3 regions of the Pseudorhizobium flavum genome follow, and region 3 is predicted to be linked to each of the others. Evidence: riboswitches for the same ligand, from Rfam matches in the RefSeq annotation. Region 3 holds a riboswitch; each other region holds the start of a gene.
The links. A riboswitch is a leader RNA that binds a small molecule or an ion and turns the genes downstream of it on or off. The one in region 3 is predicted to bind thiamine pyrophosphate.
Positions count from the first base shown of each region.

Region 1 (10,412 bases), on a different contig from region 3:
CTTCCGGTCGGAGAACCGCGCATGACGGAGGATGCGCTCGAGGTTCGTCACCTGACCAAGACCTTCGGAGGCGGTCGTTCGCTGTTCGGCGGCAGGCGCCATATGGTGACGGCGGTGGACCATGTGTCGCTCGCCCTGCGGAGCGGGGAAACGCTTGCGGTGGTGGGCGAAAGCGGCTCGGGCAAGAGCACGCTCGCCCGCATGGTAGTCGGGCTCGAACAGCCAACCAGCGGCGACATGATGATTGCGGGTCGAGACGCGGGTGAGTTGCGCCGGCAGGGCGCACGCGCCTTCGGCAAGGTCGTCCAATACGTCTTCCAGGATCCGGTCGCCTCGCTCAACCCGCGCAAGACGATCGGCGAAATCCTGGAGACGCCGTTGAAACTGCTGAACGGCTATGGCGCGGGCAAGCGGCGGGCGCGGATGACGGACCTCATGGATGCGGTCCAGATGCCGGCCGACACCCTGAGCCGCTATCCTCACGAGTTCTCGGGCGGACAGGCGCAGCGTATCGCCATTGCACGGTCGCTCGCGGCCGAGGCGCAGATCCTCATCCTGGACGAGCCGGTCAGCGCCCTGGATGTCTCGGTGCAGGCGCAGGTCCTGCTGCTCCTGCAGGAGTTGAAGCAGAGGTTCGGCCTGTCATACCTGTTCATTAGCCACGACCTCGCGGTGGTGGAGGCGATAGCCGACCAGGTCGCCGTCATGTGCTCGGGACGGGTGGTGGAACAGGGGCCCGTGGAGGCCCTGTTCGGCAGCCCGCAGGATCCCTACACCCGGCAGTTGATCGGCAGCGCTCCGAGGATGCGCAGGACCGGCCCCTGAGGCCTCAGGCAACTGTGTCGCCGCGGTTGTGCCGGTGAAGTCGTCCGCGTCGACTATCTTCCCGCGGCATAGGCCTGCATCAGCCGTGGTGTCGCCGCTGCGCGAAGAAGCCCGTCCGCATCACGCCTTGCAGCCGTGAGGCGTCCCACCGTCCACGGGTCGGCTACGGTGACCTTGTGACCGCGGCGCCGCAACTCGTCGAGGACATCCGCGCCGATATTACGTTCGACCATGATCTCCCCCGGTGAGCTCGTGCGTGGATAGAAGGAGCCCGGGAAGTGCGACGTGTGGAAGAGAGGTGTGTCGATCGCCGCCTGCAGGTTCTTTCCGTGATGGACATAGCGGAGGAAGAAGGGCAGCTGCCACTGATCCTGCTGGTCACCACCCGGAGTGCCAAAGGCAAGGGTGGGGCGTCCTTCGTGAAGTGCGAGCGATGGAGTAAGGGTCGTGCGCGGCCGCTTGCCGGGCGCAAGCGATGTCGGCAGGCCGGGTTTCAGCCAGAACATCTGCGCGCGCGAATTCAGGGCGAAGCCAAGCCCGGGCACGATCGGTGACGACTGCAGCCAGCCACCGGATGGCGTCGTCGAGACCATGTTGCCCCACCGGTCGATGACGTCGATGTGAACGGTGTCGCCCCGCTTCTCTGACAGGTGTGCCATGGTCGGCTCGTAGACGGCGCCCTTGCCGCTCATCTCGTCGAGCATGGCAAGCGTGAGGTCGTACTGGTTTTCGTAGCCGGGAACGCGCCCCGGGCGCAGTTCATGTGACGCCTGCGCCCCGATCAGCTTGCGGCGCTCGCGGTTGTAGGCGTCCGACAGCAGATGGTCGATCGGCACTTGGGAGAAGTTGACGTCGCCGTAGTAGACTTCCCGGTCGGCGAAGGCGAGCTTCATCGATTCCACCAGGGTGTGCACGAAATCGGGGCCGGCCGGATCCATCGACGCGATGTCGAAGTCCTTCAACAGTGCCAGCGACTGCAGCAGCACCGGGCCCTGTCCCCACGCGGCGGTCTTGGCGATCGTCCAGTCGTGGTAGTCGTAGGTCTGCGGCTCCTCGATGGTTGCTTCCCAGCCTGCCATGTCCTCCGCCGTCAGCACCCCCTTGTGGCGTTGCTTGCTGGCATCCATGACCTCGGCGGTCTGGAGGTAGCGGTCGATCGCTTCCGCAACGAAGCCGCGATAGAAGGCGTCGCGCGCGGCCTGGACCTGCTCCTCGCGACCGGACCTGGATTCCGCTTCGGCAATGATGCGCTTCCAGGTTTCGGCGAGCACCGGATTCCGGAAGTTGGAGAGAGGCTCGGGAACCGAGCCGCCCGGCAGCCAGGTCTGGTAGGATGTCGGCCACTCCTTCTCGAAGAGTGTTGCCATCCCCTTGATCGTCGCGGAGACGCGCGGCAGCACGGGATGCCCCTGCTCGGCATAGTAGATGGCAGGTTCCAGCACGTCCCGGACTGACATGGTGCCATAGTCGCGAAGCATCAGCATCCAGCCGTCGAATGCGCCGGGGATGACCGTCGCGAGCAGTCCGTCGCCAGGGATCAGCCGAAGCCCTTCTGCGGTGTAGTGCTCAATCGTGGCCCTTCTCGGCGCGGGCCCCTGGGCGCATATGACCTCGATCCTGTCGCGCTTCTTCGAATAGATGACGGCCGGCATGTCCCCGCCGGGTCCGCACAGGTGCGGCTCGACGACCTGCAGCACGAAACCGGCCGCCACGGCTGCATCGAATGCATTGCCGCCCTTCTCGAGGATGCTCATGCCGACCGCAGAGGCAATCCAGTGGGTCGAGGTGAAGACGCCGAATGTGCCGAGAATTTCGGGACGGGTGGTGAATTCGGTCATGTCGTGAAGTCCTCTGTGTATGTCATGCCTCGCGCCGATCGAGCGCGTTGTGCAGCCCGTCGCGCCCGACTTTGAAGCCACAGACTTCGACGTCAACCTATTTCGTGCGGTGTTAGTAACGCGGGCACGCATTCCGCCTTTCCGGCGATCGGGCGACAGCACCGCCCGTGCAAGCACGCAGGCTAGGCCTCGATCTCCACGTCGCCCATCGGGCGGGAGCAGCAGGCGAGGATGAAGCCATCATCGATCTCGTCGTCGAGGATGCCGCCATTGTGATTCATCTCGACCTCGCCGGCGAGCTTGCGGACCTTGCAGGTGCCGCAGAGGCCGGATTCGCACGCTGCGGCGATACGTACTCCCGCGGCGCGCGCCGCCTGCAGGATCGTGTGGCCGGCCTCGCAGGCGCCCTCCTTGCCGGAGGCGGAGAAGAAGATTCTGGTCGGCTCCACACCACCATGATGGTCGGCGGTGGCGACCGGCGGTGGCGGCGCAACCGGGTGAAATGTCTCCTCGTGATAGTTGCCCATGTCGAAGCCGGCACCCGAAAGCGACTCGCGAACTGTCGCCATGAATGGCTCAGGCCCGCAGCAGAAGACGGTGCGGTCGAGGAAATCGGGCGCCAGCAGCGCTATCTTTGCCTTGTCGATACGCCCCTTCAGTCCCGACCACAGCTGTCCGCGCGACAACTGCTCGACGATCAGGCCGAGCGTGAATTGCGGCATGTCGCGAGCCCGTGCCTCCAGCTCCCAGCGAAAGATGATGTCGTCGGGCGAGCGGGCGCAATGGAGGAAGGTGATGTCGCTGTCGGGCGACCGGTCGCCAAGGTCACGCGTCATCGACATCATCGGCGTAATGCCGGACCCGGCGGAGATGAAGAGATATCTGTCGCCCGGATGGCACGCATAGGAGAAATCGCCCTGTGGCCCGAAGGCCTTCACCGCCATGCCCGGCCGCAGATTGTCGAACATCCAACGCGTACCGAGCGATCCCTTCTGTGCCTTCACCGTGACTGAAACCGTATACGGCCGAGACGGACTGGAGGACAGCGTGTAGGTCCGCATCAGGGGCTCCGGTCTCGCCGGAATCTCCAGGGTCACGAATTGCCCGGGCAGGTAGCGGAACCAGACGCCCGGCCGGTCGGGCCGGAAGGTGAAGGTCATCACGTCGGGAGCTTCCGGCGTGACGGCGACGCATTCCAGGCGGTGTTCCCGGTCCGACCAGGGGCGCATCTCGTCGAAGTGGCGATAGGTCGGCTGCACCATGTTCATCTCATGCCACCGCCGAAAGCGGCGCCGCCTTACCCTGCAGGCGGTTTGTCATGAAGGTCGTGTACCATTCGACGAACTGCATGACCCCGCCCTCGTGCTCGGGCGAATAGGGACCGGGCTCGTAGGCGGGCGAGCGGATGCCGAAGGCATTCTCTTCGACGATCCGCCGGTCCTGGTCGTTCGTCATGTTCCAGACATGCGTCAGTTCATCGAGATCGTAGTCCACTCCCTCGACTGCATCCCTGTGCACGAGCCATGTCGTCGTGACCGCCGTCTCCTCCGCCGATAGCGGCAGGACGCGGAAGGAGATCGCGTGGTCGACGAGGATGTGGTTCCAGGTCGTCGGATAGTGGAAGAGCAGCATGGTCCCGATATGCGAGGTCGTCACTTCGTCCGACAAGGGCCGGCGGACGGCTCTCCTGCCCGTCATCGTGTAGCTTTCGGCATCCTGGATCAGCGGCATGCGGGCGGTGCGGAACTGGCCCGAAGGGTCGATCCGGAATTCGCTCGGCAGCCCGGCCGCCTCGCAGCGTGCCCAATGCTCGGCAATGACCGGATCGTCCTTGGCTCCCTGGACGCCCGTCGCGCTCGGAGCCTCCGGATAGGTGCGGCAGAGTTCCGGATGATTGCTGGCGCAGTGGTAGCATTCCCGGTTGTTTTCCCAGACGAGCTTCCAGTTGCCCTTTTCGATGATCGTGTTGCGGTGGGCGACCTTGGCCTCCCACAGCCGGTGCGGCTTCATGTAGGGCTCGATCGAAGCGCGCACCGGTGCAAAGTCGGAGGGCGTTGCAGCAAGGCAGATGAAGATATAGCCGGCGACGCTTTCGCAGGCGACCAGCTTCATCCCGAACTGTGCCTTGTCGAAGTCCTCGCCCATCTGCCGCGCGAAGACCAGAGAGCCGTCGAGATCGTAGGTCCACTGGTGATAGGGACAGACGAGCCGTGCAGATGCGCCGCGTTCCTGCGTGCAGACGCGATGGCCGCGGTGGCGACAGGTGTTGTGGAATGCACGGATGACTCCGTCCTTGCCCCTGACGATCACGACGGGATAGTCGCCGACCTGGACGGTGAAGTAGTTGCCGGCGCGGGGGATTTCGCAATCATGGCCGATGAACAGCCAGTCCTTGTACCAGATCTCCTCGAGATCGACCCGATGGAAATCGGGATCGATGTAGAAGGGCTGTTCAAGGCTGAATCCGTCGGCTCGCGCCTTGAGCCGGCGAAGCATGTCGTCGCGCACATCCATGTTCTTCATCCCTTCGCGGGACCGTTGGATGGCTTAGCTGCGCATCGGTCGCCTGTTGGCGCCGTCGCCCGATCGCCCACCGCAACAAGTCGCTCCATATCGACTTTGGGCCGGTCATTCTTTGTTCGATGCAACAACGGGTGCGGCGCCGAACACCTGCAGGCTAGCAGAGGAGGAGCCGTCCCGAGATGTTCTTTCGCGACATCGCGACTGCGCAAACGGAACAGTCGGACAGGACACGATTTCCTCTCCGGTTCCGGCTCATCCTGTGGTATCGGCAAGGCGGTCGCCACGGAGGATGAGGATCGATCCTTCTGATCCCGTCCGGAATGCGCGACATCAACTGGAGGATCAGCATGCCGACACCACCTTTCCGCGCCGACCATGTCGGCAGTCTTCTTCGCCCGCGCCCGATTGCCGAGGCACGCGCCGCCCGCGCCGATGCGGCGACCCTGCGCGCCATCGAAGATGCGGAGATCCCGAAACTCATCAAGATGCAGGAAGAGGTCGGCCTGAAGGTTGTCACCGACGGTGAAGCGCGTCGCGCCTTCTGGCATTTCGATTTCATGGGCATGCTGGACGGCATGGACATGGAGACCCGCGGAGAGGGCGTGCAGTTCCACGGCACGCAGATCCCGCCGGTGCATCCGGTGATCAACGGCAAGCTCGGCTTCCCGAAGGACCACCCGATGCTCGAGCACTTCACCTTCGTGAAGGACCACACCAGTGTCTTCCCGAAAATCTCGATTCCCGGTCCTTCCTGCGTGCATTTCCGCACCGACCCGGCCGACGTCCGTCCTGCCGAGTACAAGGATCCCGACGTGCTCTTTGCGGATATCGCCGAGACCTATCGTCAGGCCGTTGCCGCCTATTACGCGGCCGGCTGCCGATACCTGCAGCTCGATGATATCTTCTTTGCCTATCTCGGCGACCCGAAGCAGCGCGAGCAGCGCAAGGCCATGGGGCAGGATCCCGACTGGTTGATCGACCGCTATGCCTGGATGCTGGAAGAGGCGATCAAGGATCGTCCGTCCGACATGGTCATCGGCATGCACATGTGCCGCGGCAATTTCCGCTCAACCTTCGCTGCCACCGGCGGCTACGACGCAGCCGCCGACGCCATCTTCAACAAGACCAGCGTCGATATCTATTTCATGGAATACGATACCGACCGTGCCGGCGGACTAGAGCCGCTGAAGCTCCTGCCGAAGGGCAAGAAGCGAATCATGGCTGGTTTCATCACCACGAAGACGGCGGAACTGGAATCGATCGACTGGCTGCGCAAGCAGTTCGAGGCGGCCTCCCAGTACGTGGACATGGATCAGCTGGGAATTGCACCGCAGTGCGGCTTCGCATCGACCGAGCACGGCAATGCGATCACCGAGGAAGACCAGCGGCGCAAGCTCGAGCTCGTCGTGAAGACCGCGCAGACGATCTGGGGAACAGCGTAAAGCTGTCCGCGAAGGCGGGCCCGACCGTCGAGGGCGGGTCTGCCGATCTCTTTGGCATGGAGGGTAATGAAGTCGGCACGCCTGAGCGTCGGCTGTGGACCCGGATTGACATGTCCGCGTGGTTCATGAAACATGGCGGTATTCCGAGGGGGGCATCGTAACGGTGCTGAGATGGCGGTGAGCCGGACCCTTGAACCTGATCCGGGTCATACCGGCGTAGGAACGGAAACGGCCTTTCGGCGCCAATTCTCTTCTCCGCTCTGCCTGGATCTCCGTGATTGACGTCGGGAGATCGAACCATGCCATACTCTTCAAGACCTAGCCCTCGGACAGGACGCCCGCCAGCCGCCTCATCGATGCGTTAGGTCGAGCCATGCCACCCCGTCACATGGGGATGGGACTCGTCGGGCTGCTGGTGCTCTGGCAGGCCGGCATATGGCTCTTCCATCCCCCGGCCTATATCCTGCCGCCGCCGGCGGACGTCCTTGCCGCCTTCGCCCGCCAGGGCGGTTTCCTGCTTCGCAACAGCCTGGTCACCATCGCCGAGATCGCCATCGGGCTCGCCTGTGGCGCCGTTCTGGGTGCGCTCGCGGCGCTTGCCGCCGCCGCCTTCCCCCGTGCCGGCCGGCTGATCTGGCCGGCCGTCCTGGTGCTGCAGGGGCTGCCGGTCTTCGTGCTGGCGCCGATCCTCGTGTTGTGGTTCGGGTTCGGGATCGCCTCCAAGGCCGTCATGGCGACGATCATCATCTTCTTCCCGGTCGCCTCCGCCTTTGCTGATGGCCTGCGCCGGACCGAACCTGCGATCCTCGATGCCGTTGCGCTGACCCGGGCGACCCATTGGCAGACCCTTCGCTACATCCGCGCGCCCCTGGCTCTGCCGGGCCTGATCTCGGGCCTTCGCGTTGCCGCGCCCCTTGCGCCGATCGGCGCCGTGGTCGGCGAATGGGTCGGGGCGTCGGCCGGGCTTGGCTTTGTCATGGTGCAGGCGAATGCCCGCATGCAGACCGACATCGTCTTCGCCGCCATGGTCCTTCTTGCCGTGCTCACCCTCGTGCTGCGGCTTGCGGTCGATGTCGCGACAGCCCGCATCACCCCATGGGCGCCGGAAGTCCACCACACCGATCCAAGATAGTTAGCCGGAGAAACATTCATGAGAATACATCTTCTTTCCTGGGCCGTCGCTGCCATGCTTGCCTGGCCGGTACCGTCCCACGCCGCCGATCGCCTGACGGTCATGCTGGAGTGGTTCGTCAACCCGGACCACGCTCCCATGATTGTCGCGCAGCAGAAGGGATTGTTCGAAGCGGCAGGCCTTGATGTGGAACTGATCCCGCCTGCCGATCCGTCCTCCGTGCCGCGACTGGTTGCGGCAAGACAGGCGGATGTCGGTGTCCATTATCAGCCGAACCTCTATCTGGACCACGCGGCCGGTCTGCCGCTCGTCCGCTTCGGCACGCTGGTGGAGACGCCGCTGAACACGGTGACGGTGCTCGCGGAGGGGCCTATCAAGACGCTTGCGGACCTCAAGGGCAGGAAGATCGGCTTTTCTGTCTCGGGCTTCGAGGATGCCATGCTGAAGCGCATGCTCGCCGCCGAAGGCGTGGCTCTCGACGAGGTGGAACTCGTCAACGTCAACTTCGCGCTGACCTCGTCGCTGCTCGGGGGGCAGGTCGACGCAACGGTCGGTGGATTCCGCAACTTCGAACTAACCCAGATCCGGCTCGCTGGAGGCGAGGCGCGCTCGTTCTTTCCCGAGGAGCATGGCGTGCCCGTCTATGACGAGTTGATCTTCATCGCCCACAAGGATCTCTCGGACGATGGTCGCCTGCGGCGGTTCCTCCAGGCGGTGGAAGAGGCCAGCATCTTCCTGACCAATCATCCGGATGAAGCATGGTCGCTGTTCATCGCGGCATATCCCGATCTCGACGACGAACTCAACCGCCAGGCTTTCCGCGACACCCTTCCGCGCTTTGCCAAACGTCCGGCTGCGCTGGACAGAAGCCGTTATGAGCGTTTCGGCGCGTTCCTGGCGGAGAGTGGGCTTATCGATAAGGCGCCGACCGTCGAAGACCTTGCGGTCGAAATCGGCGGATGATTGAAATGGTCTCCGGCTGCAGCGAGAGCAGGCAGGAAGTATCGGTGTCGTCGGGGCCTCATCCCGTCCCTCGGTCGCGTGCCTCCATCCATGCCACCCGGATGGCGCTGCGCGTCGAGCAGGTGCTGTCGGCAGGGGCGGGTCTGCTCCTCGCACTGCTTCTCCTGCTTGTCCTGGTAACCGTCGGCCTCCGCTATGGCGCCAGGACCGGTTTCGCAGGCACCGAGGAGGCCGCGCTCTGGCTCTTCCTGGCGCTCATCTGTCTTGGCCTGCCGCTCAGCCTGCAGGGGCCATTTTCGCTGAGGCTTGACATCCTGACCCGGCTGCTGCCGCACGAGGGGCGCCGGATTGCGGGCCTTTGCGCTGACGGGACGAGTGCGGCGGCAGGCTGTCTCCTCCTCACGGGCGGTGCCGAGGCTGCAGCGGCGCTCCGTTCCGTCTCGCCCGCTCTCGGCCTCCCTGAACATGTGCGCTTCTGGTGCCTCGCTGCAGGCGGAGCGCTCCTTCTTGCAATGCTGCTGCTGGTCCGTATCGGCGAGGGCAGGGGCTTCCTCGGCCTTTTATCAGTGGCTGCGGGTGCAGCACTTGCGCTTCTCCTGCCGCAGGCGGACCTTGGCTCAAGCATGCTGCCAAGCGCCGTTGCCGCACTTGCCGCGGGTGCGACGCTCCTGCTTGGCGCCCCGCTCGCCCATTGCCTGCTGGCCGGGGTCATGTTCGCGATCCCCTCTGGAAGCGGCTTGTCGGAGCCGGCCATCGTCTCCACCGCAGCATCCGGCATGTCGCGCTTCCTCCTGCTCGCCATTCCCTTCTTCCTGCTTTGCGGCGGTATGCTCACCCTCTCGGGAGCCGGAGAGCGCCTGGTGCGGCTGGCGCAAACCCTCGTCGGCCACAGGAGGGCCGGTCTGGCGCAGACTGCGCTTCTGACCAGCGTCTTCTTCTCGGGAGCATCCGGCTCTTCGGTCGCGAACGCCGCATTCGGCGCATCCACCTTCCACCCGCATCTCGTCAGTCACGGCTACCCCCCGGAACGCTCCGCGGCGATTATCGCGGCCACCTCTGTGCTCGACAATGTCATCCCGCCTTCGATTGCCTTTCTCTTGCTGGCAGCCGCGACGGATATTTCGGCCGGACGCTTGTTGATAGGCGGCGCCTATGCCGGGCTTCTCATGGCGGCCTGCCTGGCGGTAGCGATCCGTCTCGCGAACGGCGACAGCAACCGAAGCGCCCGGGCAACCGGCGCGGAGCGATCCCGCGCCCTGTTGGCTGCCGTGCCGGCATTGGGACTGGTGGTCGTGGTCCTCGGCGGCATCCGCTTCGGCATCGTCACCCCGACCGAGGCCGCAGCGGTCGCAGCCGGTTATGCGCTGCTGCTTGCTCTTGCAACCCGGCCAACTTGCGGAGGCCTCGCCTCAATCTTCCGGCAAGCTGGCGTCGAGGCGGCCGCAATCGGGCTCCTCATCGGCGCCGCCGCGCCTTTTGCTTTCCTGCTCGCGGTGGATGGTGTGGCCGGGACCGTCCTCGATCTCGCGGGGTCGCTTGCGGAGGCACCATGGCAGGTTCTCCTGCTCTGCAATCTCGTCCTGCTCGCCGCCGGCCTCGTCCTCGATACTGGCGCCGCGATCCTTCTTCTCGGCCCGATCCTGCTGCCGGTTGCCGTGGGCGCAGGCATCGACCCCGTCCTGTTCGGGG
Region 1 is NZ_JBIOKZ010000006.1:36,552-46,963, forward strand. Features, by position in the region: gene ACEPP2_RS12855 (ABC transporter permease subunit) at 1-25, shown strand, start outside; gene ACEPP2_RS12860 (ATP-binding cassette domain-containing protein) at 22-825, shown strand; gene ACEPP2_RS12865 (gamma-glutamyltransferase family protein) at 879-2,663, opposite strand; gene ACEPP2_RS12870 (2Fe-2S iron-sulfur cluster-binding protein) at 2,846-3,931, opposite strand; gene ACEPP2_RS12875 (aromatic ring-hydroxylating oxygenase subunit alpha) at 3,933-5,177, opposite strand; gene ACEPP2_RS12880 (5-methyltetrahydropteroyltriglutamate--homocysteine S-methyltransferase) at 5,534-6,628, shown strand; TPP riboswitch at 6,765-6,868, shown strand; gene ACEPP2_RS12885 (ABC transporter permease) at 7,002-7,760, shown strand; gene ACEPP2_RS12890 (ABC transporter substrate-binding protein) at 7,779-8,723, shown strand; gene ACEPP2_RS12895 (TRAP transporter large permease subunit) at 8,825-10,412, shown strand, end outside.
Region 1: another riboswitch for thiamine pyrophosphate. It lies ahead of ACEPP2_RS12885 (ABC transporter permease); the one in region 3 lies ahead of thiM (hydroxyethylthiazole kinase).

Region 2 (10,412 bases), 190 kb from region 3:
TCGTCTTGACGTCGGCACGCAGGTCAGCTGGGTCGATGTCGTCCGAGACCAGCAACCGGATCCAGTCGAGCGCCTCGGAGGTGGACGGCTTCTTGCGCAGGCCTGGCACCTCCCTGATCTGGTAGAACTGCGCCAGGGCGTTCCGGAGCAACTCCTGCTTGATGCCCGGATAGTGCACCTCGACGATGCGCGCGAGGGTCTCGGCATCCGGAAACCGGATGTAGTGGAAGAAACAGCGGCGAAGGAAGGCATCCGGCAGTTCCTTCTCGTTGTTCGAGGTGATGATGACGATCGGCCTCTGCTGCGCCTTCACCGTCTCGCCTGTCTCGTAGACATGGAACTCCATCCGGTCGAGCTCCTGCAGGAGGTCGTTCGGAAACTCTATATCCGCCTTGTCGATCTCGTCGATCAGCAGGACGGTCTTCTGCGGCGCGGCAAAGGCCTGCCAGAGCTTCCCCTGCCGGATATAGTTGCGAACATCATTCACGCGCTCGTCACCGAGCTGGCTGTCGCGCAGGCGCGAGACGGCGTCGTATTCGTAAAGGCCTTGCTGCGCCTTGGTGGTCGATTTGACGTTCCACGCAATGAGATCGAGACCGAGTGCCGACGCGATCTGCCGGGCGAGTTCCGTCTTGCCGGTCCCCGGCTCGCCTTTGACCAGGAGCGGTCGCTCGAGGCGGATGGCGGCGTTGACCGCGACCATCAGGTCGGTATCGGCGATATAGTCGGCTGTACCATGAAACTGCATGAGGAGACCTGTAGGGAATTTTGGCGGCAACCTAAAAGCTAGGCCGAACCGGTGCAAGCCGCTTTCCCTTGCCTGTCGGTCTGGGCTATGGACATCGCCAATGACCAAGTCCACGTTCACTATCCTCCTCGGAGGCGAGCTCACCGTCACAGAGCGGCTGCGCGAAGCGCTCGAAGGAAGCCGCTTCATCGCGGCCGACGGCGGCATGCGCCATGCCGCAACCCTCGGCATCGAGCCCGAGCTCTGGGTCGGTGATTTCGACTCGACACCGCCCGGGCTGATCGAGGCGCAGTCCGCAGTTCCGCGGCAGCCCTACCCCGCAGCAAAGAACGAGACGGATGGAGAGATCGCAACCGCGGAGGCGCTCGACCGGGGTGCCGAGCGCCTGGTGCTCGCTGGCGCGCTCGGCGGCGAGCGAAGCGACCACGCCCTGCAGCATGTCTTTCACGCCCTCAGCCTGGCCGACCGTGGCGTTGAAGTGCTTCTGACCTCCGGCGCCGAAGAGGCCGTCCCCCTGCTTCCCGGACGCCGCCTTCTGGACCTGCCGGCAGGCTCGCTGTTCTCTGTCATCGGTTTTTCCGAACTGGAAGGCCTCGACATCCTCAACGCACGTTATCCGCTCGAGAACTTCTTCTTGCCCTTCGGCTCGTCGCGGACGATTTCCAATGTGGCAGAGGGCCCGGTGGCCTTCTCGCTGAAGCGCGGGAAGGCGATGATCTTTGCCCGCCCCTACGATCTGACAGGAGCCTGACGTGGCACCTCCCATCCTCAAACTCGACGACATCTTCCTGAGCTTCGGGGGCACGCCCCTTCTGGCCGGCGCGGGACTGCAGGTGGAGCCGGGCGACCGCATCTGCCTGGTCGGCCGCAACGGATCCGGCAAGTCAACCCTGATGAAGATCGCGGCCGGTCTGTTCGAGCCGCAGTCCGGCGACGTCTTCCGACATCCGGGTGCCACCATACGATACCTGGAGCAGGCGCCGGATTTTGGAGATTACCGGACGGTACAGGCCTATGCCGAAGCGGGCCTCGGTCCAGGTGACGATCCCTATCGCGTCACCTACCTCCTGGAGCATCTCGGCCTAAGCGGCGAAGAGGATCCGAACCGGCTGTCGGGAGGCGAGGCCCGGCGGGCGGCGCTTGCCCGCGTCATGGCGCCGGAACCGGACATCCTGATGCTGGACGAACCGACCAACCATCTCGACCTGCCAACGATCGAATGGCTGGAGGAGGAACTGAGGAAGACGCGGAGCGCGCTCGTCCTCATCTCGCACGACCGGCGATTCCTTGAGAAAGTATCGACGGCGACGGTTTGGCTCGATCGCGGCACGTCGCGACGCCTCGACCGCGGATTTTCTCATTTCGAGGCCTGGCGCGACGAGGTCCTAGCGGCAGAGGAACTGGAGCAGCACAAGCTGGGCAAGGCGATCGAGCGCGAGGAGCACTGGCTGCGCTACGGCGTGACGGCCCGGCGCAAGCGCAACATGCGCCGGCTGGGGGAACTGCAGACGATGCGCGCCGCCTATCGCGGTCACAAAGGTCCGCAAGGGTCAGTCCAGGCGGCGGCATCGGAAGGTCGGGAATCCGGAAAGCTGGTGATCGAGGCAGAAGCGATCACCAAGAGTTATGGAGACCGGCTTATCGTCGCGCCCTTCTCCATCCGCGTACACCGGGGCGACAGGATAGGCCTTGTGGGACCCAACGGTGCCGGAAAGACGACGCTGTTGAAGATGCTGACGGGGCAGCTCGATCCAGATTCGGGCACGGTGCGGCTCGGGACAAATCTCGAAATCGCCACGCTGGACCAGAAGCGAGAGGACCTCGATCCCGACGACACGCTTTCCCACTACCTCACCGACGGACGCGGCGAAACGCTTCTCGTCAATGGCGAGCAGCGTCACGTCGCGGGCTACATGAAGGATTTCCTGTTCCAGCCCGAGCAGATCCGCACGCCGATCAAGAACCTTTCCGGCGGCGAGAGGGCGCGGCTGATCCTGGCACGCATCATGGCGAGGCCGTCCAACCTGCTGATCCTCGATGAGCCGACCAACGATCTCGACATCGAGACACTGGATCTGCTGCAGGAGATCGTCGCCGGCTACAACGGCACTGTCATTCTGGTCAGCCACGACCGCGACTTCCTCGACCGGACGGTCACCTCGACCATAGCACCCGCGGATCCGGAAGCGCCGGACGGGCGCTGGATCGAATATGCAGGCGGGTACTCCGACATGCTGGCACAACGCCGCGGCGTCCAGGAGGAACGGCGGCGTTCCGAACGCCAGGCAAGGGAGAGGACGGAGACTTCGGCGCCGGCCGCTGAGGTGCCGAAAAACCGCGGCAAGCTGTCCTTCAAGCAGAAGTTCGCGCTGGAGAACCTTCCGAAGGACATCGCCAAGGCCGAGGCCGAGGTTGCCGCCCGGGAGAAGCGAATGGCGGATCCCGACCTTTTCACGAAAGATCCGGCAGCCTTCACCGCGCTGGCTTCTGAACTGGAGGCGCTACGCAAGCGGCTCGCAGAGATGGAGGAGGAATGGTTCAAGCTTGAAATGCTGCGCGAGGAGTTGGAGGGCTGACGTTAACCATCTGTTATCCATGAAACCCACTCGAAACCCGTCAACCTGTCACAATGCGGAACAATGACGGCAGGTGGTCGTTCGGGTGGCAGTATCGATGCGGCACGGCCGGGATCGGTACGAAGCGGCACCGAACCATCAGGAGCATCCGATGCTGACAAGTGTAACGAGTGGTTGGCAGACCCCGGTCTCTGAGGAACATCGCGTCCTGATCGTGGAAGACGAGTTTCTCATCGCCTTGGACGTGGCCGATACGGTCGAAGCCATGGGCTTGAAGGTCGCCGGCCTCGCCAATGGCCGCAACCCCGCTCTCGCACTCGCCCAGTCTGCAGACATTGCCCTTGTCGATGTCAATCTGGCTGACGGCAAGACTGGACCGTCAATAGGCCGCGAGCTTGCCGAGAAATATGGCGTTGCCGTCATCTTCATGACTGCCAATCCTGAAGAGATCGAAGCCGGCAGCCATGGACCGCTCGGGGTGCTGACGAAGCCGGTAATGCCGCATGTGATCGAGCAGACGATCGGCTATATCCTTGCAGGCCGAACGGGAGGTTATGCCGAGCTCCCGCGCGAGCTTCGCGTCCTTCAAAGCGCCCACTGACGCTCATTGAGCAACCATGGACGGCGCTTGCCAAGCGCCGGATCGATCGCTACATCTCTGACCGATCTAACGGGGTGCCACTTCGTGGCTGAGAGGCTTTCGCCAACCCGCAGAACCTGATCCGGTTAACACCGGCGGAGGGATTAGACGGCGTCCATCAGCCCCTCGTCCTTTCTGCCAAAGAGGAGGCATTGATGCGGCTCTCGGCACTTTCGCTTATCATCGCGGCGATGACCGCTTCGACGCCGACCATGGCTCAGGAGCGCAGCCTGACCGTCTACACCTATGAGAGCTTCACCGCCGAGTGGGGGCCGGGGCCAAGGGTCAAGGAAGAGTTCGAGAAATCATGCGCCTGCCGCGTCAACTTCGTGGCGGTCGCGGATGGCGTCGCACTTCTTTCGCGGTTGAAGCTGGAAGGCGAGAATAACGAAGCTGACATCGTTCTCGGTCTCGACACCAATCTTGCCTATGAAGCCAAGGCCACTGGCCTGTTCGAAAGGCATGGACTGGATACAAGTCCCATCAGCGTGCCGGGCGGGTACGGAGACGACGTCTTCATCCCCTATGACTACGGACATTTCGCCATCATATACGACACGCAATCGGTCGACAGGCCGCCGGCCAGCCTGAAGGATCTGGTCGAGGGCGACCCTTCAGAAAAGATCGTCATCCAGGATCCGAGAACCTCCACCCCAGGCCTTGGCCTGCTTTTGTGGATGAAGTCGGTTTACGGCGAGGAGGCCGAAGCGGCGTGGGCAAAGCTTCGTCGACGCATCCTGACGGTCACGCCGGGTTGGTCGGAAGCCTACGGATTGTTCACCAAGGGAGAGGTCCCCATAGTTCTCTCCTATACCACCTCCCCTGCCTATCACATGGTGGCCGAAGATATTGATCGCTACCAGGCAGCGCCCTTCTCGGAAGGCCATTATATCCAGATCGAGGTCGCAGGTCTGTTGCGGACATCGGAGAACAAGGACCTGGCGCGCCAGTTTCTCGAATTCATGATGTCACCGGCCTTCCAAGACATCATACCGACCACCAACTGGATGATGCCGGCCGCTCAGACGAGCGAGCCCTTGCCGGAAGCGTTCGACCGCCTCGTCCAGCCGGAAAAGACCTTCCTCATGGACTCTGCGGACGTGGCGAGAAACCGGCAGGCCTGGATCGATGAGTGGCTGGCGGCGATGAGCGGACGCTAAAGCTCAATGCTGACGAGACGGGAGCAGCAAACTGCAATCGGTGGAGGTATCGTCACCTTCGCAAGCGTCGCTGCCTTCATCGGTCTTGCCACCTATTCCCTCCTTGCCGCGGCGCCAGACGCTGGCGGCGAGGCACTTTGGACAGCCTACACGGCGCGCGTGCTGCGGTTCACGCTTCTTCAGGCAGGGCTCTCCACTTTGCTGTCTATCGGCCTGGCGATTCCGGTCGCATTGGCGCTGGCGCGGCGGCCGCACCTCCCGGGCAGGCTCTGGATCCTGCGGCTGATGGCGCTGCCAATGGGTCTGCCCGCACTCGTCGCTGCCCTTGGCCTCATTACGATCTGGGGGAGGCAAGGACTGGTCAATTCGCTTCTCCTGCGCGGCGGACTCGACGAGCCGGTCAGCATCTACGGTCTGGGCGGCATCCTGCTCGCACACGTCTTCTTCAACCTGCCTCTCGCATGCCGCCTGATGGTGGCCTCGCTCGATAGGTTGCCGGGCGAATACTGGATGCTGGCCGCGCAGCTGGGCATGCAGCCCGTCGCCATCTTCCGGCTGATCGAGTGGCCGGTCCTCTTGCGGGTCCTGCCAGGCATCGCCGGCCTGATCTTCATGCTTTGCGCGACGAGCTTCACGCTCGTCCTGGTGCTGGGCGGAGGTCCGGCTGCGACAACCCTTGAAGTTGCGATCTACCAGTCACTGCGCTTCGATTTTGATCCTGCCCGTGCAGTTGGACTGTCACTGCTGCAGATCGGGCTGACGGCCATGCTCCTGATCATCCTGTCCCGGCTGCCTGTGACTGACGACCGATCGGGGAAAAGCGGGTACCGCGTTCGGCGCTTCGACGGCAAAGGAGCCGCGGCGCGGGCATGGGACACTCTGGTCATCGCCGTCGCCACAGCTTTCGTCCTGATGCCACTGCTCGCCGTTCTTCGGGCGGGGATCCAGGCAGACCTCCCGCGCCTCGTGGCGAGCGACGCCTTCCAGCGGGCGCTGGCAACGAGCATGCTGATCGCGCTGTCCTCAGGCCTGCTGGCGGTGATGGCATCGGTCAGGCTCATCGATGCGCGCCTGGCGATTGCCGACCGGAAGAATGCCGGCGTCCTCTTGCGCGGCTTTTCTTCCACCCTGGATGCCGCCTCCTTCCTCGTTCTCCTTGTCCCCCCGGTCGTGCTTGGGACGGGCTGGTTCCTGCTTCTGAGGCTTTCGGGCTCGGCATCGCTATTGGTCGGGTGGATTGTTGTTGCGATCAACGCGCTGATGGCAATCCCCTTCGTCATCAGGGTGTTGGAGCCGGCGATGAAGGAGCACCGCGACAGTTCCGTACGACTGGCAGCAAGTCTGGGGATCGGCGGCTGGACCCGCTTCTGGCGCATCGACCGACCGGTTCTGACGCGGCCGACGCTCCTCGCTTTTTCGTTTGCGATGTCGCTCTCCCTTGGAGATCTGGGAGCTGTCGCGCTCTTTGCTTCCAACGACTTCGTAACCCTGCCCTGGCTCCTCTACAGCAGCCTTTCCAGCTATCGTACGCAGGATGCCGATGGCTTGGCGATTCTGCTTGCCGCGGCATGCCTTCTGCTGACGATGATCGGCACGTCGGGCCGGCGAATGAACGGAACACATCATGCCCATCGATGACGATGCGCCGGAAATCCGCCTGGACCGCGTCGATTTGACCCTGGGAAGCACACGCTTCCACCTGGACTGCGACATTCCGCCCGGAGCGATCACAGCGGTTGCCGGACCGTCCGGTGCAGGCAAGTCCACCCTCCTGAACTTGGTCGCGGGCTTTGAGGTCCCCGACAGCGGTCGCGTCCTCTTTAACGGTCAGGATCTGACGTTGCAGCATCCATCGGAACGACCCGTTTCGCTGATCTTCCAGAACAACAATCTCTTCGGGCACCTTGACGTCTTTACCAACGTGGCGCTCGGGATCAATCCGTCCCTTCGCAGACTGACCGTAGGGGAGAGACAGGCCGTCCTCTCCGCACTTGATCGAGTCGGGCTCGGCGGGATGGAGCGCCGGTTGCCACGGACGCTTTCCGGAGGCGAGCAGCAACGCGTGGCCTTCGCTCGCACTCTCGTTCGCCAGAAACCGGTCCTTTTGATGGATGAACCCTTTGCGGCGCTTGATCCGGGGCTGCGGCAGAGCATGGCAGGCCTTTTATCGGAACTGCACCGAGAAACGAAAAGCACGGTCATCCTGGTGACGCACGACCGGGACGAACTGCGACGCCTAGCGACCCATGTGATCTTCATGAACGAAGGAATTGTTCTCGTGAGCGCTCCAGTGGAAGAATTCCTCCGGCGAAGCGACATCCCCGCCGTCGTTCAATTCCTCGCCAGCTGACGCCTGTGCCACAATTTGGTCGTGGCACGGTGGCATCGCAGCAACAGCGTCTTTCTGCTTTGGCCGCCACAGGCGATCTGAACAAGAAGCACTATATTGGCTGAGGGAAAATCGCTAAGCCGACGACAGGAACGGCCGGCCTTGTTTACGGTGGGGCATACCCGACGGATGATCGGGAAGCGGGTCTGGATAATGACGAAGCCGAGATTGCTGACGATGATGCGTGAAGGGGCGACGCCCCGCCGAGCCGGTACTGCGCGTGCGGCGAGGCATCTCGCTCTTCTGCTCGCAGGGGCTACAGCGCTCTCCGGCTGCCAGTCGATTCTTGACCAGGCTTACCAGCCGAATGTCGCCCCCTCGGAGAACCCGCAGATTGTCGACGAGGTCCAGAAGAACGACCCGCGGGCGCAGATGGGGGCGCGGGAACATCCAAGGATCGTCGCGAGCTATGGCGGAGAATATCACGATGCCAAGACCGAGAAGCTGGTCGCCCGCATTGCCGGAGCGTTGACTGCCGTCTCGGAAAACCCCTCGCAGTCCTATCGCATCACCATCCTGAACTCACCGGCGATCAATGCTTTCGCCCTCCCGGGCGGCTATCTTTACGTGACGCGCGGACTGCTCGCACTCGCCAATGACGCCTCGGAAGTGGCGGCCGTTCTTTCTCACGAAATGGCCCATGTCACCGCCAATCACGGAATCGAGCGTCAGAAGCGTGAGGAAGCGGAGGTAATTGCCAGCCGCGTGGTGGCGGAAGTCCTGTCCAGCGACTTGGCCGGCAAGCAGGCGCTGGCACGCGGGAAACTTCGCCTCGCGGCCTTTTCGCGGCAGCAGGAATTGCAAGCCGATGTCATCGGTGTCCGGATGCTGGGGGAAGCGGGCTATGACCCTTATGCTGCACCCCGGTTCCTCGACTCCATGGCGGCCTATGCGCGCTTCTCTTCGGTCGATCCGGACAGCGATCAGAGCCTGGACTTCCTGTCGAGCCACCCGAATGCGCCCCAGCGGGTCGACCTCGCCCGTCGTCACGCTCGCGCACAAGGCATGGAAGGCACCGTCGGCGACCGCGGCCGGGACTACTATCTGGCGGGCATCGACGGGCTTCTCTTCGGTGACAGCCCGGAAGAGGGCTTCGTTCGCGGACAGACATTCCTGCACGGGAGCCTCGGCATACGCTTTGAGGTGCCGAAGGATTTCCAGATAGACAACAAGGTGGATGCCGTCCTTGCAACGGGCCCCGGCGAGACCGCAATCCGTTTCGATGGCGTCGATGCCGGTGACACGACCAGCCTGACCAACTACCTCACCAGCGGCTGGGTCGCGGGTCTCAAGCCGGAAACGGTTCGGATGACCAGCGTCAACGGTCTTCCGGCAGCCACCGCCCGCGCCTCGGCGGAGCGTTGGGATTTCGACGTCACCGTCATCCGGATCGACGACCAGATCTTTCGATTCCTCACCGCTGTTCCGAAGGGCAGCCCGGCACTGGAAACGGTTTCCACCGTGCTGAAGTCAAGCTTCAGGAAGATGACGCCACAGGAAGTCGCGTTCCTCAAACCATTGCGTGTGAGGGTGGTAACCGCAGGCCCGCAGGATACGCTTGCGACTCTGGCGGCGCGAATGATGGGAACAGACCGGAAGCTGGACCTCTTCCGGGTGCTCAACGCACTCCCGGCTGGCGCTGCAGTCTCGCCGGGTCAGCGATTCAAAATCGTCTCGGAATGACCGCGGGCAGCTTAGCAAGCTGCCATCTGGGGGTTCGCGGAGACCAACGCCGACTTCAGCTTTTCCATGGCGCGGCTTTCGATTTGGCGCACTCGTTCCTTGGAAATGCCGAGTTCAGCACCAAGCGCCTCAAGCGTCGCTCCCTCGTCCGTCAAACGGCGAGCCCGGATGATCTTCTTCTCGCGGTCATTCAGCTTGGTGAGAGCTCCGTGTAGCCAACGCATGCGCCGCTCCCCGTCAATCATGCCGGAGACTTGTTCATCGGGAAGGGGCTCGCCGCTTGCGAGCATGTCCAGCCGCTCGCCGCTATCCGCATCGCCGGCTATGGAGGGGGCCTGCAGTGAGGCGTCGTTGCCGGATAGGCGGGCGTCCATAGTCTGAACGTCTGCGACGCTTACGCCGAGCGCAACAGCAATTTCCTCATGGATAGCCCGCGATGTAAGGTTGCTGTCGCCCCGTGCGAGCTTCGCACGCAGTCGGCGGAGGTTGAAGAACAGCGCCTTCTGGGCAGAGCTCGTGCCGCCGCGGACGATTGACCAGTTGCGAAGGATATAGTCCTGCATCGAGGCGCGAATCCACCAGCTGGCATAGGTAGAGAACCGGACATCGCGAGCCGGTTCGAAGCGGGCTGCCGCCTCCAGAAGCCCGACATAACCTTCCTGAACGAGATCACTCATCGGCAGGCCGAAGCCGCGGAATTTGGAAGCCATGGCGATGACGAGCCGCATATGGGCAAGGGCAATCTGATTGCGAGCATCCTGGTCCTGGTCATCCTTCCACCGGACCGCGAGATTGCGCTCCTCGTCTCTGGCCAGATAGGGAGCTGACATTGCAATCTTGATCATATTGCGGTCCGCAGACATGGCTTTCATCGTGTCTTCTCCGTGACGTTGGCTGGCTTCGACAAGAATGACAGTCAGATGGTGCCGCGGCCGCCGCCACGAATTACCCACTCCGCCTTCCTCGTCCCCTCTTCGTTCCCAAGAGGCCTTGCCATCTCGCGGCTGGCCCCTATTTCCTCTTTGTAGGAGCGGTTCTTGAAGCGTCTTGCAGGCGCGACAGTTGTCGCCGTTCCGGCGGGTTAACGTCCTGCGCGAAAAAAAGTTCCAATAAAAAAAACCCGGCGCAAAGGCCGGGTTTCTTGTAGTTACGATGCAGCCGAAGCTTATGCGGCTTCGTCCTGGGACTCTTCTTCCTCGACGACCTTGCCCCGCTT
Region 2 is NZ_JBIOKZ010000003.1:315,924-326,335, reverse strand. Features, by position in the region: gene ACEPP2_RS08395 (AAA family ATPase) at 1-748, opposite strand, end outside; gene ACEPP2_RS08390 (thiamine diphosphokinase) at 849-1,499, shown strand; gene ACEPP2_RS08385 (ABC-F family ATP-binding cassette domain-containing protein) at 1,501-3,324, shown strand; gene ACEPP2_RS08380 (response regulator) at 3,476-3,925, shown strand; TPP riboswitch at 3,986-4,085, shown strand; gene thiB (thiamine ABC transporter substrate binding subunit) at 4,156-5,124, shown strand; gene thiP (thiamine/thiamine pyrophosphate ABC transporter permease) at 5,131-6,762, shown strand; gene ACEPP2_RS08365 (thiamine ABC transporter ATP-binding protein) at 6,749-7,474, shown strand; gene ACEPP2_RS08360 (M48 family metalloprotease) at 7,694-9,196, shown strand; gene ACEPP2_RS08355 (RNA polymerase factor sigma-32) at 9,208-10,068, opposite strand; gene ACEPP2_RS08350 (CarD family transcriptional regulator) at 10,362-10,412, opposite strand, start outside.
Region 2: another riboswitch for thiamine pyrophosphate. It lies ahead of thiB (thiamine ABC transporter substrate binding subunit); the one in region 3 lies ahead of thiM (hydroxyethylthiazole kinase).

Region 3 (10,412 bases):
CGTACGAGATCTGGATCAAGCGCCGTGAGCACTGGCTATCCCCCATCGGTACCGCAGAACAATTTGCCGAGGACCGGCGATGAAGTCCGATGTCGCACATGCACGCGAGATTGCGGAAGCGGCTCTTGCTGGCCGGGTGAAGAAGGGCGGCGAACCTCTGCTTGATCATGTCGCCCGTGTTGCTGCATCCGTCGCCGACGACGTCGAGCAGATCATTGCCTGGCTCCACGACGTCCCCGAGAACGCCCCGGAATGGACACTCGAGCGCTTGCAGCAGGAGGGATTTGCGCCAGCCGTTCTGGCGGCAGTGGACGCTCTTACCCGGAGGGACGGAGAGTCCCACGCTGACTTGGTAAGGAGGGCGGCGGCAAATCCTTTGGCTCGGAAGGTTAAGCTCGCGGACCTGAGGGACAATCTGGCAACTGCCGAGCGCACGGGAGGCGACGGCGAAAAATATCGAAATGGGCTTCGGCTTCTGGAAGCGTGACAACCAGCTAGCCACCTCAGCGATCGGGCGGAAATGGAGAGCCAACATGGAACTGCAATCTCGCGTGGCCCTGGTGACGGGTGCCGGATCAGGAATTGGCCGTGCATCAGCCATTACCCTTGCCGCTCAGGGGGCGAAGGTCGGCCTTCTCGGCCACACGCGGAAGGATCTGGAAGACGCTGCTACTGAAATCACCAGTCAGGGCGGGCAGGCCGTCGTCCTTGAGGCCGATGTTTCCGACGAGGCGCAGATGAGCAGCGCCGTAACACGCCTGATCGATGCTTTTGACCGCCTGGACATCGTTGTCGCCAATGCCGGCATCAACGGAGTGTGGGCCCCCATCGACACTCTCCAGCCCGATGAATGGGATCAGACGATCGCTGTGAATCTGCGCGGCACATATCTCACGCTCCACACGACCGTTCCCATCATGAAAGCGCGCGGTGGCGGGTCCATCATCATCGTCTCCTCCATCAATGGCAACCGGACGTTTAGTTCGCCGGGCGCCACCGCCTATTCGGCCACCAAGGCTGCACAGGTTGCCATCACGAAGCAGCTCGCGCTCGAACTGGGCAGGTACAAGATACGGATCAACGCCGTCTGCCCCGGCAAGATCGACACCGAGATCGATGACAACACCAGCATTCGTAATCCGGGCAAGACGGCCGTTCCCGTAGAGTGGCCGGAGGGCGACATCCCTCTGACCGAAGGCAGACCGGGCGCCTCTATGGATGTTGCTGACGTGATCCTGTTCCTCGCCTCGCACAGGGCGAGACATGTGACCGGCGTTCCGATCTACGTCGATGGCGGCCAAGGTCTGTTGCGATAACATGGGTCAGCCGCGAGCGGCGTAGAGCATGGTCCAGGAGAAACCGGCACCGATCCGTGGTGCCGGTTATCCCCATGTCGTCTAGTGGCTGCCGCCGCCTTTACGTACTGAGTCATGGGTATGATGGCTGTCATGTTCGCCACCTCCGCCCGAGACCTTGCTGCGGGAACGATCGTCTGGATCAGCCGACGGCTTCTTCAAGTCGAGTGGCGCCTTGGCGTTCTCGTGAGAGGAGCCGGGTCCTCCTTGCCGGATGCTGGCCGGCGTCTTTTGCGATGTAGACATGCAACGCTCCTAACGGTCCTGCTGGTAGCCTTGATGCGTGGTGTTCACCTTGCTGTTGCCCTGTTGGCCCTGCTTGTCGAAATTCTTTTCGCGTGGGTCGACGGGGCTGCCCTTGGAAAGGCTGGCGGCGGAACGCTCGCCGGTGCCCTTGTCGCTGCGGTTCTCGTCGGGGACGGGTGGGAGTTTGCTGTTCATGACGACCTCCTGTGCAAGTAAGTCGTATGGCTAACAGACAGGATGGCTCAATGTTCCGGCAAACGGGAACCGGCCCGCCAATCCTGCGTTGCGGATCGTGATGTTGATATCGGAGCCGCCCATGAAAGAGCTTGTCAACAAGCCAAAATCCCTCTCGATCATCGAGCGAAAATGGTGGCACGCGGCAACCGTCTACCAGATCTATCCGCGCAGCTTCTGCGACAGCAACGGCGATGGGATTGGCGACATTCCCGGCATCATCGGTCGGCTGGACTATCTGCAGTCCCTTGGCGTCACCGTTTTATGGCTGTCGCCCATCTACAAGTCGCCCATGGACGACAACGGATACGACATATCCGATTATCAGAACATCGCAGATGAATTCGGCACCCTCGCTGATTTCGACAAACTGGTCGCCGAGGCACGCCAGCGCGGCATCGGGATCCTTCTGGATCTGGTGGTCAATCATACCTCCGACGAGCACCCATGGTTCGTCGAGTCCCGCGGTTCGCGCGAAAGCCGCCTGCGCGACTTCTACATATGGCGGCCGCCGTCAGCCGATGGGGGCCCTCCCAATGATCTGACCTCGTCCTTCGGAGGTTCAGCTTGGACGCTCGATCCCCGCACTGGCGAATATTACCTCCACCTGTTTTCAAGGCGGCAGCCGGACCTCAACTGGAAGAATCCAGAGGTCAGGTCCGAAATCTACCGCATGATGAACTGGTGGCTTGATCGAGGTATTGCCGGTTTCCGGATGGACGTAATCGACCTGATCGGCAAGGAGGTCGATGCCGGCATCACCGCAGACGGCCCGCACCTCCATGATTACCTGCAGGAAATGAACCGCGAGACATTCGGAGAGCGGGACGTTTTGACAGTCGGCGAGGCCTGGAGCGCGACACCCGATTCCGCCCTGCTCTACTCAGGGCGGGACCGCAGGGAGCTCTCCATGGTCTTCCAGTTCGAATACGTCACCCAGAGTTGGGACGAGACCCACGGCAAGTGGCGACCAAAGCCCGTCGATCTGGTGAAGCTGAAGGCCGTCCTGGGCAAGTGGCAACATGCTTTGGCAGAAGACGGTTGGAACTCCCTGTTCTGGGGCAATCATGACCTGCCACGCGCCGTGTCACGATATGGGGATGCCACGGGATATCATGTTGAATCGGCCAAGATGCTGGCGACCGTGCTGCACCTGATGAAGGGCACGCCGTTCATCTATCAGGGGGAAGAGATCGGCATGACGAACGTCTCCTTTACGTCCCTCAACCAATACAAGGACATCGAAACCCTCAACATGCATCGTCTGCACGTCGAGGCGGGCCTTTCGACGGAGGATTTCATCCGCGGTGCCAATGAGAGCGGCCGCGACAATGCGCGAACGCCCATGCAGTGGAGCGCCGATCCCCACGGCGGTTTCACGACCGGCTCCCCGTGGATTGAGGTTAATCCCAACTACGCGACGCTGAATGCAGCCAGCCAGGTATCTGACGATCGATCGATCTGGGCGCATTACCGGGAACTCGTTTCGCTGCGCAAGCAGCATCCTGTCATCGTCTATGGTCGCTATCAGGCTTGGCTGGATCACCATCCCGACGTCTTCGTCTACACGCGCACGCTGGACGACGAGGAACTGCTGGTAATCGCCAATTTCACTCCTCGCACGATTACGATCGAACTTCCGGATGAACTCCACCGACGCGGTCGTCCCTTGATCAGCAATTACTCGCCGGTGGGGGAGGTTGGAGAGACCCTTGGCCTCGGGCCTTACGAAGCCTTCGCACTGCTCTCGTCCCGCCTCGCACCCTAGGTGCACCGGAGTGACCTCCGCCCGACGCGAGCCAGTGTGGACAGAATCCTGTCCCTTGCAGTCGAGACGCTTTCCAGAGTGACAACTGGCAGAATTCTTCCTAAGTTGGGAACAGACGGGGGCGTCCGCTGAAGCGGGCTGAGAAGCACCCTTTGAACCTGAACCAGATCATGCTGGCGGAGGGAGTCGCGGGTCGAGATACCGTTGCCTTACCTCGCTGGACGAAGAAAGGCGTTTCTCTTGACCGATTTTCCTTCCAGTTGCGGGACATTGCTGGAGGCGCTGCGCGCAAGCAACCCGCTCATCCAATGTATCACCAATGATGTGTCGATGAACATTGCCGCGAATGTCCTTCTCGCTGCCGGCGCATCTCCGGCGATGGTCAGCGCCGAGGAGGAGGCTGCCGAGTTTGCCCGAATTGCAGCGGCCGTCACGATCAATATTGGCACATTGTGGGCGGCTGACGTCCCAGGCATGAAAGGTGCCGCCGGCGCGGCAAAGGAGACAGGCAAGCCTTGGGTCCTCGATCCCGTGGCCCACTATGCCACGAGCTTTCGTCGCCAAGCTGTAAGCGAACTCCTTGATCTCCAGCCGACCATCATCCGGGGAAATGCTTCGGAAATCATGGCACTCGCTGGCCTTGAGAGCAGGGGACAAGGCGTCGACAGCCGTGACAGCAGCCTGGCGGCAGAAACGGCGGCCGTGGATCTTGCCCGACGCTTCGCCTGCGTCGTTGGCGTCACCGGGGAGATCGATCTCGTCACGGATGGACGTCGCCGCGTTTGGATCGAGGGAGGCTCGGCGCTCATGCCGAAGGTTACCGCGCTGGGCTGCGCATTGACCTGCCTTACCGGAGCCTTCGCCGCCGTCGCGCCGGGCCGGCCGCTGGAGGCGACCGTCGCCGCCATGACTTTGTTCGCCGTTTGTGGTGAGGATGCCAGCCACCGGGCCGAGGGCCCTGGCTCTTTCCCGCCCCTGTTCCTCGATGCGCTGGCGGCGATCGGCCCGCAGAGGCTGGAATCGGAAGCAAGGATACGAGCGGAATGAAGATTTTCGACCTGTCGCTCTATGTCGTCCTCGATCCCGATCTTTGCCGCTCGGTGGGCGTGGTCGAGACTGCACGCCTTGCCGCGGAAGGCGGCGCCACCATGATACAGCTTCGAGACAAGCGCGCCGACCGGACGAGCCTGATCGAGACGGGCAAGGCGCTCAAAGCTGCCCTGGCCGGATACGGAATAGCGCTGATCGTCAATGATGACGTAGAGGCCGCACTCGAGATCGGTGCAGACGGCGTGCATGTCGGGCAGGAAGACATGTCGGCAGCTGCGGCGCGGCTTGCCATCGGCGAGCGACTGATCCTTGGCCTTTCCGTCGAGACGGCACAATTGATGCGCGATGTGGACCCAGCTATCGTCGACTATGTCGGCGTTGGCCCGGTCTTCGCCACCGGGACCAAGCCGGATCACAAGCAACCAGTCGGCCTGGAGGGTCTCGCCCATATCGTATCCGTCTCACCGGTTCCGGCAGTCGCGATCGGTGGACTGAAGATGGAGCATGCCGCTTCGGTCATCGCCGCTGGAGCCGCCGGCCTTGCCGTCGTCTCCGCCGTCTGCGGCACGCCCGCTCCACGCAGTGCAGCCCGTGCCCTGATCCAGGAAATAGAAAAGGCGCGGCCATGATTGCGAACATTCTCTCCATTGCCGGCTCCGACCCGTCCGGCGGGGCAGGCATACAGGCCGATCTGAAGACTTTCGCGGCTCACGGTACCTATGGAATGGCGGTCGTGACCGCCCTCACCGCGCAGAACACGAAAGGCGTCTACGGCGTCCAGATCGTTCCGGCGGGCTTCGTTGCTGATCAGATCCGGGCCGTTTTCGACGACGTCCGCGTCGATGCCGTTAAGATCGGCATGATCGCAAATGCGGAAATCGCCGAGACCGTGGCCGACATCCTGTCCCGGCAGCCCGGCGTGCCGATCGTGCTCGACCCAGTGATGATTGCCAAAGGCGGCGCCTCGCTTCTCGCAGAACAGGCTGTCGCAGCGCTTCGGGATCGCCTCCTGCCGCTTGCCACGGTGCTGACGCCGAATCTCCCCGAAGCAGCCGCCCTTCTGGGAGAGCCAGAGGCGCGGGATCGCCATACGATGGCCGAGCAGGCGGAAGCGCTCAGAGCCCGCGGTGCCCGAGCCGTACTGGTCAAGGGGGGCCATCTTCCGGAGGATGAAAGTCCCGACGTCCTTGCCGATCCCGCGGGCCTGACATGGCTTGAAGGGCGGCGGGTCCAGACCTCCAATACCCATGGGACAGGATGTACGCTATCCAGCGCGATTGCTGCCGAACTGGGCAAGGGTAATGATGTCGTGGCCGCCGTCCGAACGGCCAAGCTGTACCTCGCATCAGCGATCCATCGTTCCGGGGAACTCGATGTGGGGTCCGGTCATGGCCCCGTGCACCATCTCCATGCCACCAGCTGAAAGCGCAGTCGGACGAAGCCTCGGCACCAATTACTTTGGCAGCGGGCCGATAGCTGGCTAGCTCTTGTGCATTGTCCCCGTCGCCTGAGCATGGATGTGCCAGGACAGCGCCTCTTCCAGGAGATGTGGCGTGTGGCCGCCGCGCGCGCAGGCGCGCTCGAAATAGCTCATCAGGGCTTCCCGGAAACTGGGGTGAACGCAGTTCTGGATGATTTCCCTTGCCCGCTCCCGTGGCGCCAGCTCGCGAAGGTCAGCGAGCCCGTTTTCCGTGACGATGATATCGACGTCATGCTCGGTGTGATCGACATGCGGCACCATGGGGACGATGGACGACAGCTTGCCGTCCTTGGCGAGCGACTTCGTGACGAAGATAGACAGGAAGGCATTCCGCGCAAAGTCGCCGGATCCGCCGATGCCATTCATCATGTGTGTGCCATTGACATGCGTCGAGTTGACATTGCCATAAATGTCGAGTTCCAGCGCCGTATTGATGCCGATCACCCCCAGCCGGCGGATGACTTCAGGATGGTTGCTGATCTCCTGCGGCCGGAGCACCAGGTGCTCCTTGTATTTGCGGAAGTCCGCAAAGACCCGGTCAGCGCACGCCGTCGAAAGGGTGATGGAGGATCCGGAGGCGAAGGCAAGCTTTCCCGCATCGAAAAGATCGAAGGTGCTGTCCTGCAGCACTTCACTGTACATGCGCAGGTGATGGAACGGGCCATCGGCAAGACCGGTCAGTACGGAGTTGGCGATTGTGCCGATACCAGCCTGCAGCGGTTGCAGAGTCAGGTCCAGCCTGCCTTTTTCGACCTCGTCCTCGAAGAACCGGATGAGGTGCGAGGCGATCGCGCTGGTGTCGGCATCCTGCGGCTCTATGGTTGACGCACTGTCCTTCTCGTCAGTGACTACGATCGCGGCGATCTTGTCGGGATCAATCGGCACGAATGGGAAGCCAACGCGACTGTCGCAGGTTACGACCGGGATCGGCACACGGGTTGGTCGCTTGCCGGGGAAGTAGATGTCGTGCAGGCCTTCCAGTTCAGCCGGCTGGCTGAGATTGATCTCGACGATGATCTTCTTGGCAAGAACCGCAAAGCTCGCGGAGTTGCCGACGGAGGTCGAAGGAACGATGTTTCCCTCTTCGGTGATGGCAGCAGCCTCGACAATGGCATAGTCGATAGGACCGAGCTGATTGGAGCGGAGGTGCTCCACCGTTTCTGATAGATGCTGATCGATGAACATCACTTCGCCGCGGTTGATGGCGGCGCGTAGGGTCCGATCCGCTTGGAAAGGCATGCGGCGGGTGAGTACCTTTGCCTCGGTCAGCATCCGGTCGACATCGTGGCCAAGAGACGCGCCGGTGATCAGCGTAATCTTGAAGGGTTCTGTGCGGGCGCGCGCTGCCATGGAGATGGGAACTGCCTTGGCGTCGCCGGCGCGGGTGAACCCGCTCATGCCGATGATCATCCCGTCCTTGATGAGGGCTGCCGCCTCCTCCGCCGAAACGATCTTGTCAAGGAGCGCGGGGCGGCGGATACGGTCGGAGATCATCTTCTCATCCTTCGATTTCATCCGGCCATTTATCGAGGGCCGGGCAGCCGTGTCAAAGACAGGCGACGACCGCCTGTCCAGGCGGCGCACTTTAGTGCCGGGAGATCCTCTGGCATTGACAAGTATCAAGGACCTGCAGCTGATCCTCCGGAGCCACCGAGGGCGCCGGCAAAGCGCGGCGTCCCGAGGTCCCGGAAGGTCAGGCCATCCTTGCAACAACAGTCACGGCAGGATTCGGACAGGCACAGCCTTCGACGCCGGTGTCTGGGACAGCCTCTCATGGAGTGAGAGAGGGATGAGCGGGTTGAGTTCCGGATAGTAGCCTGCAACGCAACCGTCGGGCAGCTGGAAAGGCAGGACCTTCAAGCCTTCCACTTTGCGCTCCCGGCCATCCTCGATATCCGTCTGCAACCCGACCAACTGGCCCTCTTGAAGACCGAGCTTTTTCATCTCCTTCGGGTTGATCAGCAGGACGTTGCGCGTCCCTTCGATGCCTCTCAGGCGGTCGCTGTAGCCGTAGATGGTCGTGTTGAACTGGTCGTTGCTGCGAAGGGTCATCAGGCGATAGCGGCCCTCCCGGTCCTCGAAGCCTGCCGCAGAAAGTGCTTCCGGTACCGTAAACTCGGCCTTGCCGCTATCCGTCTTCCAGATCCGCTCCCGCGCGCTGTTTCCCCGGTAGAAACCTCCCGGCGTGAACAGGCGCTTGTTGAAGTCGTGGAACTTGTCCGGGTAGGTCTCCTCGATCAGATCGCGGACCTTTCCGTAGTCGCCCCGCCATTCATCCCACTTCACCTTCGGATTGGGGGGAAGTGTGGCCTTCGCCATGCCGGCCACGATGGCGAGCTCTGACAATAGATGCTCGCTCGCCGGCTTGTGCTTGCCGACGGAGCCGTGGATGCAGCTCAAGCTGTCTTCCATGGAGACTGTCTGCGGCCCTGCCTCCTGCATGTCCACCTCGCTGCGTCCGAGGCAGGGGAGGAGATAGGCGACTTCGCCATTGATCAGGTGGCTGCGGTTGAGCTTGGTGGCAATCTGCACCGTCAGGCGCATCTTCGTCCACGCTGCCTCCATGACATCGTGATCGGGGATAGCACGGACGAAATTGCCGCCCAGGCTGACGAAGCCGCGGATGCTGCCATCGATAATTCCTTCACAAGCCTCGACGGTGTTCACACCCTTTTCGCGCGGCGGCTCGAAATCGAACATCTCCGCGAGCTTGTCGAGCGGAACCAACTCCGGCTTTTCAGAGATGCCGACCGTCCGCTGCCCCTGGACATTGGAGTGGCCCCGGACGGGGGAGATGCCGGTGCCGTCCCGACCGATATTGCCCTTCAGCAAGAGGAGGTTCACCAGCATGGCGATACTCTCGAAGCCGCCGACCTGCTGTGTCAGTCCCATGCCGTAAATGCCGATGACCCGTTCCGCATCCACGTAGACTTGTCCGGCGGCCTCCAGGGCTGCCCGCTCAAGCCCCGATTCCCGCTCGATCTCGTCCCAGCTGGTTGCACGTACCTTTTCCTCGAACGCACCGAACCCGCTGGTGTGCTGCTCGACGAAATCCCGGTCGATCACGTTGCGGCCCTGCTGCTTGGCTTCGTCATCCTTGGCGAACACGTGCTTGCACATGCCCATGATGGCCGCGATGTCGCCGCCGGTCTTGACCTGATGATACTGGCAGGAGATCTGCGTCTCCTTGCCCGTCAGCATCTCCGTCGGGCTCTGCGGGTTAATCATGATCTCCAGCCCTTTTTCGCGGACTGGGTTGAAGGTGATAATCTTGCAGCCGCGCTTGACCGCCGCCTGCAGCGGGTGAAGGAAGCGGGGGCTGTTGGAGCCGGTGTTCTGGCCGAAGAAGAAGATCGCGTCGCAGGTCGAGAAGTCACCGTAGACGGAGGTGCCGACGGAGGCTCCGATAACCTTCTTCAGGCCGACCGACGTGGTTTCATGGCACATGTTGGAGCTGTCGGGCAGGTTGTTGTGGCCGTAGAGCCGCGCGAAAAGCGCATAGAGATAAGAGGTCTCGAGGCTTGCTCGGCCGGACGCGTAGAAGACCACGGACTTCGGATCGAGCGCCTTCAGCTCCTGACCGATGGCGGAAAAGGCCTCCTCCCACGCACAGGGGACATAGCGGTCACTGTCGTGATCGTAGCGCATCGGATGGGTGAGACGGCCTTCCTGTTCGAGGTCGTGGTCCTTCCAGCCGCGTAACTCCGTAACTGTATGCTTGGCGAAGAACTCCGGCGTGCAACGGCGGGTCGTCAGCTCCCAGAGCGTCGCCTTGGCGCCGTTCTCGCAGAACTCGAAGGGGTGATGATCGGCCGGCTTCGTCCAGGCGCAGGAGACACACATGAAGCCTCCTGGTTTGTTCTGGCGACGCAGCGTATCGGCAACCGCCGGCGAGTTCAGCTCCTTGGCGAAGATGCGAGCGATCCCTCGCACCGAACCCCAGCCTCCAGCCGGGCCATCATAATGTACGGTCTCGTTCTTCGACATTGGCGTCCCCAGGTGAACAGATGGAACAGAATCCACCCCGCCGACCAGTGTCGACAGGCTGAGGGGGCAACCCGAAGAAGAGCCCAAGGTTCCGCATGTCGGCGGACTGGCGCCGGGGATGCAGGTCAGACATTCGTGATCAACGGATCTGGAAGAAAGGATGCTCGCTCGGAGCAAGGCGGTTCATGGTCCGGCGGCAAGTCGAGGAGATAATCCTCGCGCCGTCACGCCGGTGTCGCTGCCCGCCCTACTCCCAGGTGCTGCGCCATGACCTCATCATCGTCGAGCAGTT
Region 3 is NZ_JBIOKZ010000003.1:125,910-136,321, reverse strand. Features, by position in the region: gene ACEPP2_RS07585 (GFA family protein) at 1-83, shown strand, start outside; gene ACEPP2_RS07580 (HD domain-containing protein) at 80-487, shown strand; gene ACEPP2_RS07575 (SDR family oxidoreductase) at 534-1,316, shown strand; gene ACEPP2_RS07570 (hypothetical protein) at 1,398-1,601, opposite strand; gene ACEPP2_RS07565 (hypothetical protein) at 1,611-1,796, opposite strand; gene ACEPP2_RS07560 (glycoside hydrolase family 13 protein) at 1,918-3,603, shown strand; TPP riboswitch at 3,711-3,805, shown strand; gene thiM (hydroxyethylthiazole kinase) at 3,844-4,650, shown strand; gene thiE (thiamine phosphate synthase) at 4,647-5,282, shown strand; gene thiD (bifunctional hydroxymethylpyrimidine kinase/phosphomethylpyrimidine kinase) at 5,279-6,076, shown strand; gene ACEPP2_RS07540 (acetyl-CoA hydrolase/transferase family protein) at 6,134-7,627, opposite strand; gene ACEPP2_RS07535 (FdhF/YdeP family oxidoreductase) at 7,850-10,120, opposite strand; gene ACEPP2_RS07530 (ABC transporter ATP-binding protein) at 10,345-10,412, opposite strand, start outside.